Regions from separate parts of the Allobosea sp. F3-2 genome, predicted to be linked through region 1. Evidence: predicted binding sites of a transcription regulator. Region 1 holds the regulator's gene; each other region holds the start of a gene.
The links. Region 1 encodes LexA, which represses DNA repair genes until DNA is damaged. Its sites were predicted from a motif close to TGTTCNNNNTGTGTTCNG; they were not measured.

Region 1 (3,273 bases):
GCGATGCGGATCGAGAACATCCGGCTGCTGCACAAATCCGGCGGCCAGTCCGGCGATTATGAGGCGAAGGCTCCGCAACGAGGAAGTCGAGCATGATGTCATCCGAAAACCGGTTTCCACTTTTCGGCACCGTGCTCTGATGGCGCTCACCCCGGTCCCCGTCGCGCGCAAGGCGCTGCTCGACAGCATTCCGGGGCCGACCGGGGCCGAAAGCCTGCCGCTCGCGCAATGCGCCTGGCGGGTGCTCGCGGGTGACCTGAAGGCTCTTCGGACCCAGCCGCCCTTCGCCAATTCCGCCATGGACGGCTATGCCGTGCGCGGTGATGACATGGCCGAAGGCGTCTCGCTCGCCGTGATCGGCGAATCCGCTGCCGGCCGGGCCTTCGAGGGGATTGTCGGCCCCGGTGAAGCCGTACGGATCTTCACCGGCGCGCCGATGCCGGAAGGTGCCGACACCATCCTGATCCAGGAGGATGCCGATGGCGTCGGTAGTCCGACGATCCGCGTGCGCGTGCCGCCGGCCCAGGGGAAGTTCCTGCGGGCAGCCGGGCTGGATTTCCACGAAGGCGACGCCCTGTTGCCGGCCGGGCGCGTGCTCGACAGCGCGGCCCTCGGCCTCGCCGCCGCGATGGGCCATCCCTCGCTGCCGGTTCGGCGCAAGCCGCGCGTCGCGATCCTTGCCACCGGCGACGAGCTGGTGGCGCCGGGGGAGCCGGTGGGGCGGGACCAGATCGTCGCCTCGAACTCCTTCTCGCTTGCCGCGCTGGTCGAGAAGGCCGGCGGCGCCGTTCTCGATCTCGGCATCGCCCGCGACGATCATGCCGACCTCGCCGCCAGGATCGGCCAGGCGCGGGCCGCCGATGCCGATGTCCTCATCACGCTCGGAGGTGCCTCGGTCGGCGCCCATGACCTTGTACAAGAGGCGCTGACGCGGGCCGGGATGTCGCTCGGCTTCTGGAAGATCGCGATGCGGCCGGGCAAACCGATGATGACCGGCCGGCTCGGTCGGATGGTCGTGGTCGGCCTGCCCGGCAACCCGGTCTCCTCGATCGTCTGCGGCCATCTCTTCGTCCTGCCGCTGATCGAGGCGCTGCTCGGCATGGCCGAGGCCGACCGCGACCGCAGCATCCCAGCCCGTCTCGGCCGCGACATGCCAGGAAATGACGAGCGCGAGGACTATCTGCGCTCCACTTTGGAGCTGACCCCGGATGGCTGGATGGCGACGCCCTTCGACCGGCAGGATTCCTCGATGCTCGGCACGTTGGCGCGGGCGCAGGCGCTGACAATCCGGCCAGCCCATGCCGCGCCGGCAAAAAAAGGCGACGGCTGCCGCATCCTGCCGCTGCGGTAGCCTGGACCGTCTTTTCCGCAAGCGCACCGTCATTCCGGGCTTGTCCCGGAATCCATCATAGAGCGCCAGGCTTTTACGATGGATTCCGGAACGGCGCTGCTAACGCGGGTTGTCCGGAATGTCCGAAGTGTTTTCTTATCGGTGAAATGCCCGCGCATTCCGCGACGGCATCGCTGCTTGCGGAACACAAGTGGAACGCGTATGGTGTTCCTGCTTTGTTTCGAATCCAGCCTTCGAGGGGCCCGCGGGGATCATGCTGACACGCAAGCAACACGAACTCCTGCGCTTCATCCAGGAACGCTTGCGCGAGAGCGGTGTGCCACCCTCCTTCGACGAGATGAAGGATGCGCTCGATCTGCGCTCCAAATCCGGCATTCACCGGCTGATCATGGCGCTGGAGGAGCGCGGCTTCATCCGCCGCCTGCCCAACCGGGCGCGTGCGCTCGAGATCATCAAGATGCCTGACGGGCTCGGTGCCCCGCAGCAGCGGCCAAGGTTCAATCCCGCGGTCGTCCAGGGCGGCCTCGGCGCGCAGCCCAGTCTCGCCAAGCCCCGCCCTGCCGCCGATGAGGACAGCCGCTCCTCCATCGCGATCCCGGTGATGGGCCGCATCGCCGCCGGCACGCCGATCTCGGCGATCCAGAACCGCAGCCACACCGTCTCGCTACCGCCCGACATGCTCGGCTCCGGCGAGCATTACGCGCTGGAAGTGCGTGGAGACTCGATGGTCGAAGCCGGCATCCTCGACGGCGACACTGTCATCATCCGCAAGCAGGACTCGGCCAATACCGGCGACATCGTCGTGGCGCTGATTGACGATGAGGAAGCGACGCTGAAGCGGCTGCGCAAGCGCGGCTCCTCGATCGCGCTCGAAGCCGCCAACCCCGCCTATGAGACGCGCGTGCTCGGGCCTGACCGGGTCAAGATCCAGGGCCGCCTCGTCAATCTGATGCGGCGCTATTAGACCGCCGTAAGATCGGAGGAATCGTCATTGCGAGGAGGCGCAGCCGACGAAGCAATCCAGGAGGACTGGGCTGAACGTCTCACCCAGTCCTCCTGGATTGCTTCGTCGCTTTGCTCCTCGCAATGACGGCCCGCGATGTGCCTCGCCTGAAGAGCGCCTTATAAGGAATCCGGGTCGCTGTTCGCGAAGCCGGCTTGCAACGCCGGCGTCGATGGCGGTGACGGCTGTGCGGGAGGCGATGCTTTAGGGCGGCTCCAGGGGCGCTCTGCCGAGGCCCGTTCGGAGATGTGGCTGCTCCAGCCGGCACCGGCTCGATAGAGCGACGTCGCGCCATCGCGCGAGAGCGCCATCCGGTCGACCAGCCGGGCCTTGCAGGTCCCGTTCCAGGGAATCGCCGTGACGACGAGATCGGCGCGACGGCAATCCTCGATGATCGCCAGCCGCTCGCGCGCGTAGGAAACCGTGCGCCCGTCGGCGATTTTCGCGACGCAGCCGAGCGCATCACAGGCGATGCCGGCGCGCAGGGTCGGATCGTCCGGCGAACGTCTGTCGCCATCGGCTGCAAGCCATTGCTGCAGCACGAAACGGCTAGGCTTGCCCGCAATCGCGAGGCGGCCATCTGAGCCCCGCACCGCCAGTCCCGAACCGTCGCGTTCGACGAAAATTTCCGGCCGTTCCGGCTTGCCGGCGATGGCGACGCCGAGCATGAGAGGAAACGCCGCCAGCCAGCGCCAGGCTGTGGTCCAGAGCGTCAGCCACAGCAGCGCCAGCACGAAGCAGACCAGCACCACCGGGCCGAAGGCCGCGATCATCACGGTGGAATGGTCGATGGTCGCGACCCAATGCGCCACCTTGAGCACGACATCGGAAGCCAGCCCCATCAGCGCCCATGCCGGCCAGTCCAGCCCGAAGGGATAGGCCAGCACGCCAAAGACGGCCGCCGGCATGACGAAGAGCG
Region 2 (3,273 bases), 2.8 Mb from region 1:
CCTCCGCCAGATGCAGCCGCCCGACCTTGGTCTCGCCGTCGAGATCGGCGAGCGTGCGCGCGACTTTCAGCACGCGATGATAGGCCCGTGCCGTCAAGCGCATCGCCTCGGCCGCATCGCGCAGAAGGGCGAGCCCGGCATTGTCAGGCCGCGCAATCTCTTCCAGCACCGGTGGGGGGCAGGCTGCATTGGTGGTGACGTGGCCCAGGCCACGCTGCGGCAATTCCAGCGCCTCGAAGCGCGCACTCTGGAGCTGGCGGGCCGCGGCGACCCTGGCGGCAACGGCGGCAGAGTCCTCCCCCGTCGAGGGCAGGATCAGGTCCGCGGCCGTAACCGCAGGGATATCGATCGCGATGTCGACCCGGTCGAGCAGCGGGCCGGACAAACGAGTCTGATATTGCGCCATGCAGCGCTCGTTCGGCTGTCGGCGGCAGGCGTAGCCAGGCTCCGTCGCCTTGCCGCAGCGGCACGGATTCATCGCCGCCACGAGCTGGAATCTGGCGGGATAGGAGACCCGGTGATTGGCGCGGGAGATCAGGACATCGCCGGTCTCCATCGGCTGCCGCAACGCATCCAGCACCTGCGGCTGGAACTCGGGCAACTCATCGAGGAAGAGCACGCCGTGATGGGCGAGCGAAACCTCCCCCGGCTTGGCATGAAGGCCGCCGCCGACGAGTGCCGCCATCGAGGCCGAATGGTGCGGCGCCCGGAACGGGCGGCGATCGGTCAGGGCGCCGTCGGCGAGATGGCCCGCGACCGAGAGCACCATCGAGACCTCCAGCAATTCTCGCGGCGAAAGCGGGGGCAGGATCGACGGCAAGCGGCTCGCCAGCATCGACTTGCCGGCGCCGGGAGGTCCGTTCATGAGAAGATTGTGACCGCCGGCTGCAGCGATCTCGAGCGCACGGCGCGCGCTCTCCTGTCCCTTGATATCAACGAGATCGGGCAGAAATCCGCTTTGGCGGGCCACTGCCGGCTCGGGCCGCGCCATCACCTGCGTGCCCTTGAAATGGTTGGCGAGCTGGATCAGGGAGCGCGGCGCGAGGATGTCGATATCGGCAGCAGCCCAGGCCGCCTCCGGGCCGGAAGCAGCCGGACAGATCAGCCCCTGCCCTTTTGCATAGGCTGCGATCGCGGCCGGCAGGACGCCGGCCACCGGCGTGATCGAACCATCGAGCGCGAGCTCCCCGAGCACGGCATAGCCGGCAAGCGCATCGGCCGGGATCGCGCCGATCGCCGCCATGACCGCCAGCGCGATCGGCAGATCGTAGTGACTGCCTTCCTTGGGCAGATCGGCCGGCGCCAGATTGACCGTGATGCGCTTGGCCGGCAGGGCGAGCCCCGAGGCGATAAGCGCGGCGCGCACCCGCTCGCGGCTCTCGGCAACGGCCTTGTCGGGCAGCCCGACCAGAATGAAGGCGACGCCGCCGGCCGCGACCTGCACCTGAACATCGACGGCGCGCGCTTCGATCCCCTCGAACGCCACCGTCGCGACCCGCGTCACCATCTCGGCCTCGCCCCGTTCCCCGTGGGAACGCTAGCGGAGCTTCAAGGGCAACGCAAGAACATATCAAGAACTCCCAGCAAGACAGGGAGACGTTCGCCTCCCCGTTCGCAGCGCTCAGGCTTCGACGCCCAGGCCGATCTGGCAGGCGACGCCGGTGCCGCCGAGGCCACAATAGCCCGCCGGGTTCTTGGCGAGATACTGCTGATGATAATCCTCGGCGAAGTAGAAGGCCGGCGCCTCGCGGATCTCAGTCGTGATCGGACCGTAGCCGCCGGCAGCCAAAGCCTTCTGATATTCCGCACGGGAGCGCTCGGCCGCGGCCTTCTGCTCGGCATCGTAGGTGTAGATCGCGGAGCGGTACTGCGTTCCGATATCGCCGCCCTGGCGCATGCCCTGGGTCGGGTCGTGGTTCTCCCAGAAGATCCTGAGCAGATCCTCATAGGCGATCTTGGTGGGGTCATAGACGACCAGCACGACCTCGGTGTGCCCGGTCAGACCACTGCACGCTTCCTCATAGGTCGGATTCGGCGTGGTGCCGCCGGCATAGCCCACGGCCGTGACCCAGATCCCCTCGCCGCTCTGCCAGAACTTGCGCTCGGCGCCCCAGAAGCAGCCGAGCCCGAACAATGCCTTGCGGGTGCCGTCCGGATAGGGGCCGGCCAGCGCGCGCCCGTTGACGAAATGGGTCTCGGCGGTGGGGATGGCAGTGGGGCGGCCCGGCAGGGTCTCGGCCGCCGACGGCATCTCGGTCTTCTTGCGCAAAGAGAACATTCCTCGCTCCGTTCATTCGAGCTTCGGCGCCTATGTAAGCCTCCGGCGGTGGTTCGCACAGGGGGCCATGCGACCGCGGGCTTCACCGACGCGTGACGATACCGATCTGCGGCTCAGGCTGGCGCCCCAGCCAAAGCAGCGCGAAGCCGAGCAGAAGCGCCGCGAGCGCGGTCGGCATCCGCATCACCGAAAGCAGCACGGGGTCCCAGAGCAAGGGATGGATGTTGCGTTCAATCGCTGGCTGGATCTGCGCGTAGCGCTCGGGAATCAAGGCAGTCAGGGTTTCGCTCACCGCGGTGAAGCGCAGGGCGGAGTTGGCGATCGAACGGGCGCCGTCGATCACAAGGGCGACGAATCCAGCCGCAACGGACAGATATCCCAACAGTCGTAGAAGAAACCTCACCCTGCTCCCCGTCACAGTTTGCCGTTGGCGTATCCGGCCGCTGCCCCCAGCTTCAAGATGTGCTCATCCCCGGCGCTCAACGCAACCGGACGCGCAGGTTTTAGCGGGATTGTGCAAAACCCTTCATCTCGGGCCTTGAAAGATGACGGCACGGCGGTCATAAGCAGCGCGCCGGACAGGTGGCCGAGTGGTTGAAGGCGCACGCCTGGAAAGTGTGTATACGGGAAACCGTATCGCGGGTTCGAATCCCGCCCTGTCCGCCACTCAGAAAAGACGAGCGTCCTCAACGACCTCCGGGGCGCGCTCCCCCATTTCCTCCCCCACCCCGCTCCCCCAAGACGCTCCGCCCATGGGACTCGTCGGCAGCGATCCTGGCCGAATCCCTTCCCTCCCCCGGGACAATTCGTCATCCGGGAAACGCTTCGTCCTTGCTGCACCAAGCGCTCGATCCTTCGAACCTTGGGAGTGGTTCACCCGTCCCATGCGGTTCAGACCGACGACGTCGTTGTAGCTCCCGTGCTCGTCAGCGAAGACCTTCGCGTTCCGAGAGACGTGGTCCCGAACCGCGGCCCAAGCGGCATCGCCGTCCTCC
Region 3 (3,273 bases), 800 kb from region 1:
CTCCTTGAGGTTTTCCAGGCGCCCGGCGGCGTCGGCCGAGCGATCCTTCTTCCACATCTCGGTGTAGCCGCTCTCTTCCAGCACCAATTCGGCGAGCTCGCCCTGCGGCATGTGCTCGGCGCGGGCCGACCAGCGGCCGAAGGCCTCGACCAGTTCGCGCAGGGCCGTGCGGGCCTTGGGCTTCAACTCGTCGCTCTCGACCGCAGCACGGGCCGACTGCATCAGCGAGAAGCCGGTGGCGCGGGCGTGGTTGTGCAGGAGCTGGACCGTCGCGTCGCCCAGCCCGCGCTTGGGCACATTGACGATGCGCTCGAAGGCGAGATCGTCGGTCGGCGAGACGACGCAGCGCAGATAGGCGAGCGCGTCGCGGATCTCGGCGCGCTCATAGAAGCGCGGGCCGCCGATGACGCGATAGGGCACGCCGGCCTGGACGAAGCGCTCCTCGATCTCGCGCATCTGCGCGGAGATGCGGACGAGGACCGCGACCTCGGCGAGATTGTACTTCTTGGCCTGCATCGCCTCGATCTCGTCCGAGATCAGGCGGGCTTCCTCCTGGCTGTCCCAGGCGCCGGTGATGGTGACCTTCTCGCCGAGTGCATCCTCAGTGCGCAAAGTCTTGCCAAGGCGGCCCTCGTTGCGGGCGATCAGCTTCGAGGCGGTGGCGAGGATATGGCCGGTGGAGCGGTAGTTGCGCTCCAGCCGGATCACGGTCGCGCCCGGGAAGTCGTGCTCGAAGCGCAGGATGTTGTCGACCTCGGCACCGCGCCAGCCATAGATCGACTGGTCGTCGTCGCCGACGCAGCAGATGTTGCGGCGGCCCTGGGCCAGCAGGCGCAGCCAGAGATACTGCGCCGTGTTGGTGTCCTGGTACTCGTCGACGAGGATGTAGCGGAAGCGGTCGTGATAGCTCGTCAGCACGTCCGGATAGTCGCGGAAGAGCGTCAGGCAGTGCAGCAGCAGGTCGCCGAAATCGACGGCGTTCAGTGCCTTCAGCCGCTCCTGATAGGCAGCGTAGAGCTTGCCGCCCTTGCCATTGGCGAAGACGGCGGCCTCCCCCGGCGGCACGTCCTTGGGGCTAAGGCCGCGGTTCTTCCAGCTATCGATGAAGCCCGCCAGCATGCGGCCGGGCCAGCGCTTCTCGTCGATGTTCTCGGCCTGGATCACCTGCTTCATCAGGCGGATCTGGTCGTCGGTGTCGAGGATGGTGAAGTCGCTGCGCAGGTCGAGCAGTTCGGCGTGACGGCGCAGCAGCTTGGCCGAGATCGAGTGGAAGGTGCCGAGCCAGGGCATGCCCTCGGCGACCGGGCCGACGAGATGGGCGACGCGCTCCTTCATTTCGCGCGCCGCCTTGTTGGTGAAGGTGACGGCGAGAATCTGCGAGGGATAGGCGCGGTTGGTCGCGATGAGATGGCCGATGCGGGTGGTGAGCACGCGGGTCTTGCCCGTGCCGGCGCCGGCCAGCACGAGCACCGGGCCTTCCGTCGCCTCGACCGCCTGGCGCTGCTCCGGGTTCAGCCCCGTCAGATAGCCGGCCGTGGGCTGCGCAGCGGCGCGCGCGGCAAGGCCACCGGGGCGGGGCAGGGGGGCGGAAAAGGGGTCAGTCTCGGACAAGGGACCAGTGTGCTCGTGCGTGATTCGTTCTCCGGCGAATATAGGGCGCTCGTGTCAGGATTGCGCCCTGCCGGAGCGATCATTTTATATCCCGTTCCACAGGGAGGTGGCAGCAATGGCCAAGCAGAGCGGGGACGAGCGCTGGGAGATCACCAATCAGGTGCCGGTGCTGGCCGATTACGATGCCTTTGCCGCCGATCCGGTGCTGCCCGGCATCGTCTCGACCTCCGGTGCCGACTGGGCGCGGGAGCGGCTGCATGAGGCGGGGCGGACGGTGGGGTCGGCGCGGGTGCAGGAGTTGGCCTATCTCGCCAATCGCTACACGCCCGAACTTCGCGCCTTCGACCGTTTCGGCAACCGTATCGATGAGATCGCTTTCCATCCGGCCTGGCACGAGTTGATGAGCCTCGCCATCGGGCAGGAGACGCACGCGCTCGCTTGGAACCGGCGGGAGCCCGGCGCACAGGTGGCCCGCGCCGCCCTGCAATATCTCTGGTACGGCGCCGAGAGTGGCATTTGCTGCCCGATCAGCATGACCTACGCCGCCGTGCCGGTGCTGAAGCAGGATGCGACGCTGTGGGGGCAATGGGGCTCCCTCGTTACCTCCAATCGCTACGATCCGCGGCAGGGGCCGGCGCATCTCAAGACCGGCGCGACGGTCGGCACGGCGATGACGGAGACGCAAGGCGGCTCGGATCTGCGCCAGACGCAGACTTATGCCGAGAACAACCGCGACGGCACCTGGTCGCTCCACGGCCGGAAATGGTTCTTCTCGGTGCCGCATTCCGACGTCTTCCTGACGCTGGCGCGGACGCAGGAAGGCATTTCCTGCTTCGCCGTGCCGGGCTGGCTGCCGGATGGATCGCGCAACGGCATCGCGATCCAGCGGTTGAAGGAAAAGGTCGGCAACCGCTCGAATGCCTCCTCCGAGGTCGAGTTCCGTGGCGCCATCGGTCATCTCATCGGCGAGCCTGGGCGAGGCATCCGCACCGGGCTCTCGATGAACCACAATTCGCGGCTCGACATCGCGGCGGCCTCATCCGGGCTGATGCGGATGGCGGTCTCGCTCGCGGCGCATCACGCGCAGCATCGCCGTGCCTTCCAGAAGGCGCTGATCGACCAGCCGATCATGCAGAACGTGCTCGCGGACATCGCCATCGAGGCCGAGGCTGCGGCCTGGCTTGCCTTCCGGCTGTTCGCGGCGCTCGACCGGCAGGAGGACTCGCAGAGCGAGCGGCTGCTGGCGCGGGTCGGGGCGCCGATCGCGAAATACTGGATCACGCGACGGGCGCCGGCCGTCGTCACCGAGGCGCTGGAATGCCTTGGCGGCAACGGCTTCATCGAGGAGAATCCGATGGCGCGGCTTTATCGCGAGGCGCCGCTCAACGCGATCTGGGAAGGCTCGGGCAACGTCATCTGCCTCGACGTGCTGCGCTCGCTAGCGCGGGAGGAGGGGGCGGTCGACGTGCTACGGGCGGAGCTGCTAGCCGCTGCGGGGGCGGACAAGCGCTACGATGCGGCGCTGAAGCGGCTTGAGGGCGAACTGCCGGAAATGATCCGCAACGAAGGGCAGGCACGGCGATTGACGGAGAGATTGGCGTTGCTGCTGCAGGCCTCGCTGCTGCTGCGGTTCGCATCGACTGCCGTGGCCGATGCCTTCGT

Region 2: FQV39_RS15455 (YifB family Mg chelatase-like AAA ATPase) is a predicted target of LexA. The motif match lies at 1,562-1,579, and genes of this name have one in related genera.
Region 3: FQV39_RS28265 (ATP-dependent helicase) is a predicted target of LexA. The motif match lies at 1,626-1,643, and genes of this name have one in related genera.

Annotation. Positions count from the first base shown of each region.
Region 1 covers NZ_CP042331.1:488,454-491,726, reverse strand. The annotation lists gene moaC (cyclic pyranopterin monophosphate synthase MoaC) at 1-96, shown strand, start outside; gene FQV39_RS02375 (molybdopterin molybdotransferase MoeA) at 140-1,351, shown strand; gene lexA (transcriptional repressor LexA) at 1,605-2,315, shown strand; gene FQV39_RS02365 (ComEC/Rec2 family competence protein) at 2,474-3,273, opposite strand, start outside.
Region 2 covers NZ_CP042331.1:3,337,183-3,340,455, forward strand. The annotation lists gene FQV39_RS15455 (YifB family Mg chelatase-like AAA ATPase) at 1-1,507, opposite strand, end outside; gene msrA (peptide-methionine (S)-S-oxide reductase MsrA) at 1,622-2,278, opposite strand; gene FQV39_RS15465 (hypothetical protein) at 2,361-2,621, opposite strand; tRNA gene FQV39_RS15470 (tRNA-Ser) at 2,855-2,944, shown strand; gene FQV39_RS15475 (IS1595 family transposase) at 2,946-3,273, opposite strand, start outside.
Region 3 covers NZ_CP042331.1:6,071,662-6,074,934, forward strand. The annotation lists gene FQV39_RS28265 (ATP-dependent helicase) at 1-1,611, opposite strand, end outside; gene FQV39_RS28270 (acyl-CoA dehydrogenase family protein) at 1,727-3,273, shown strand, end outside.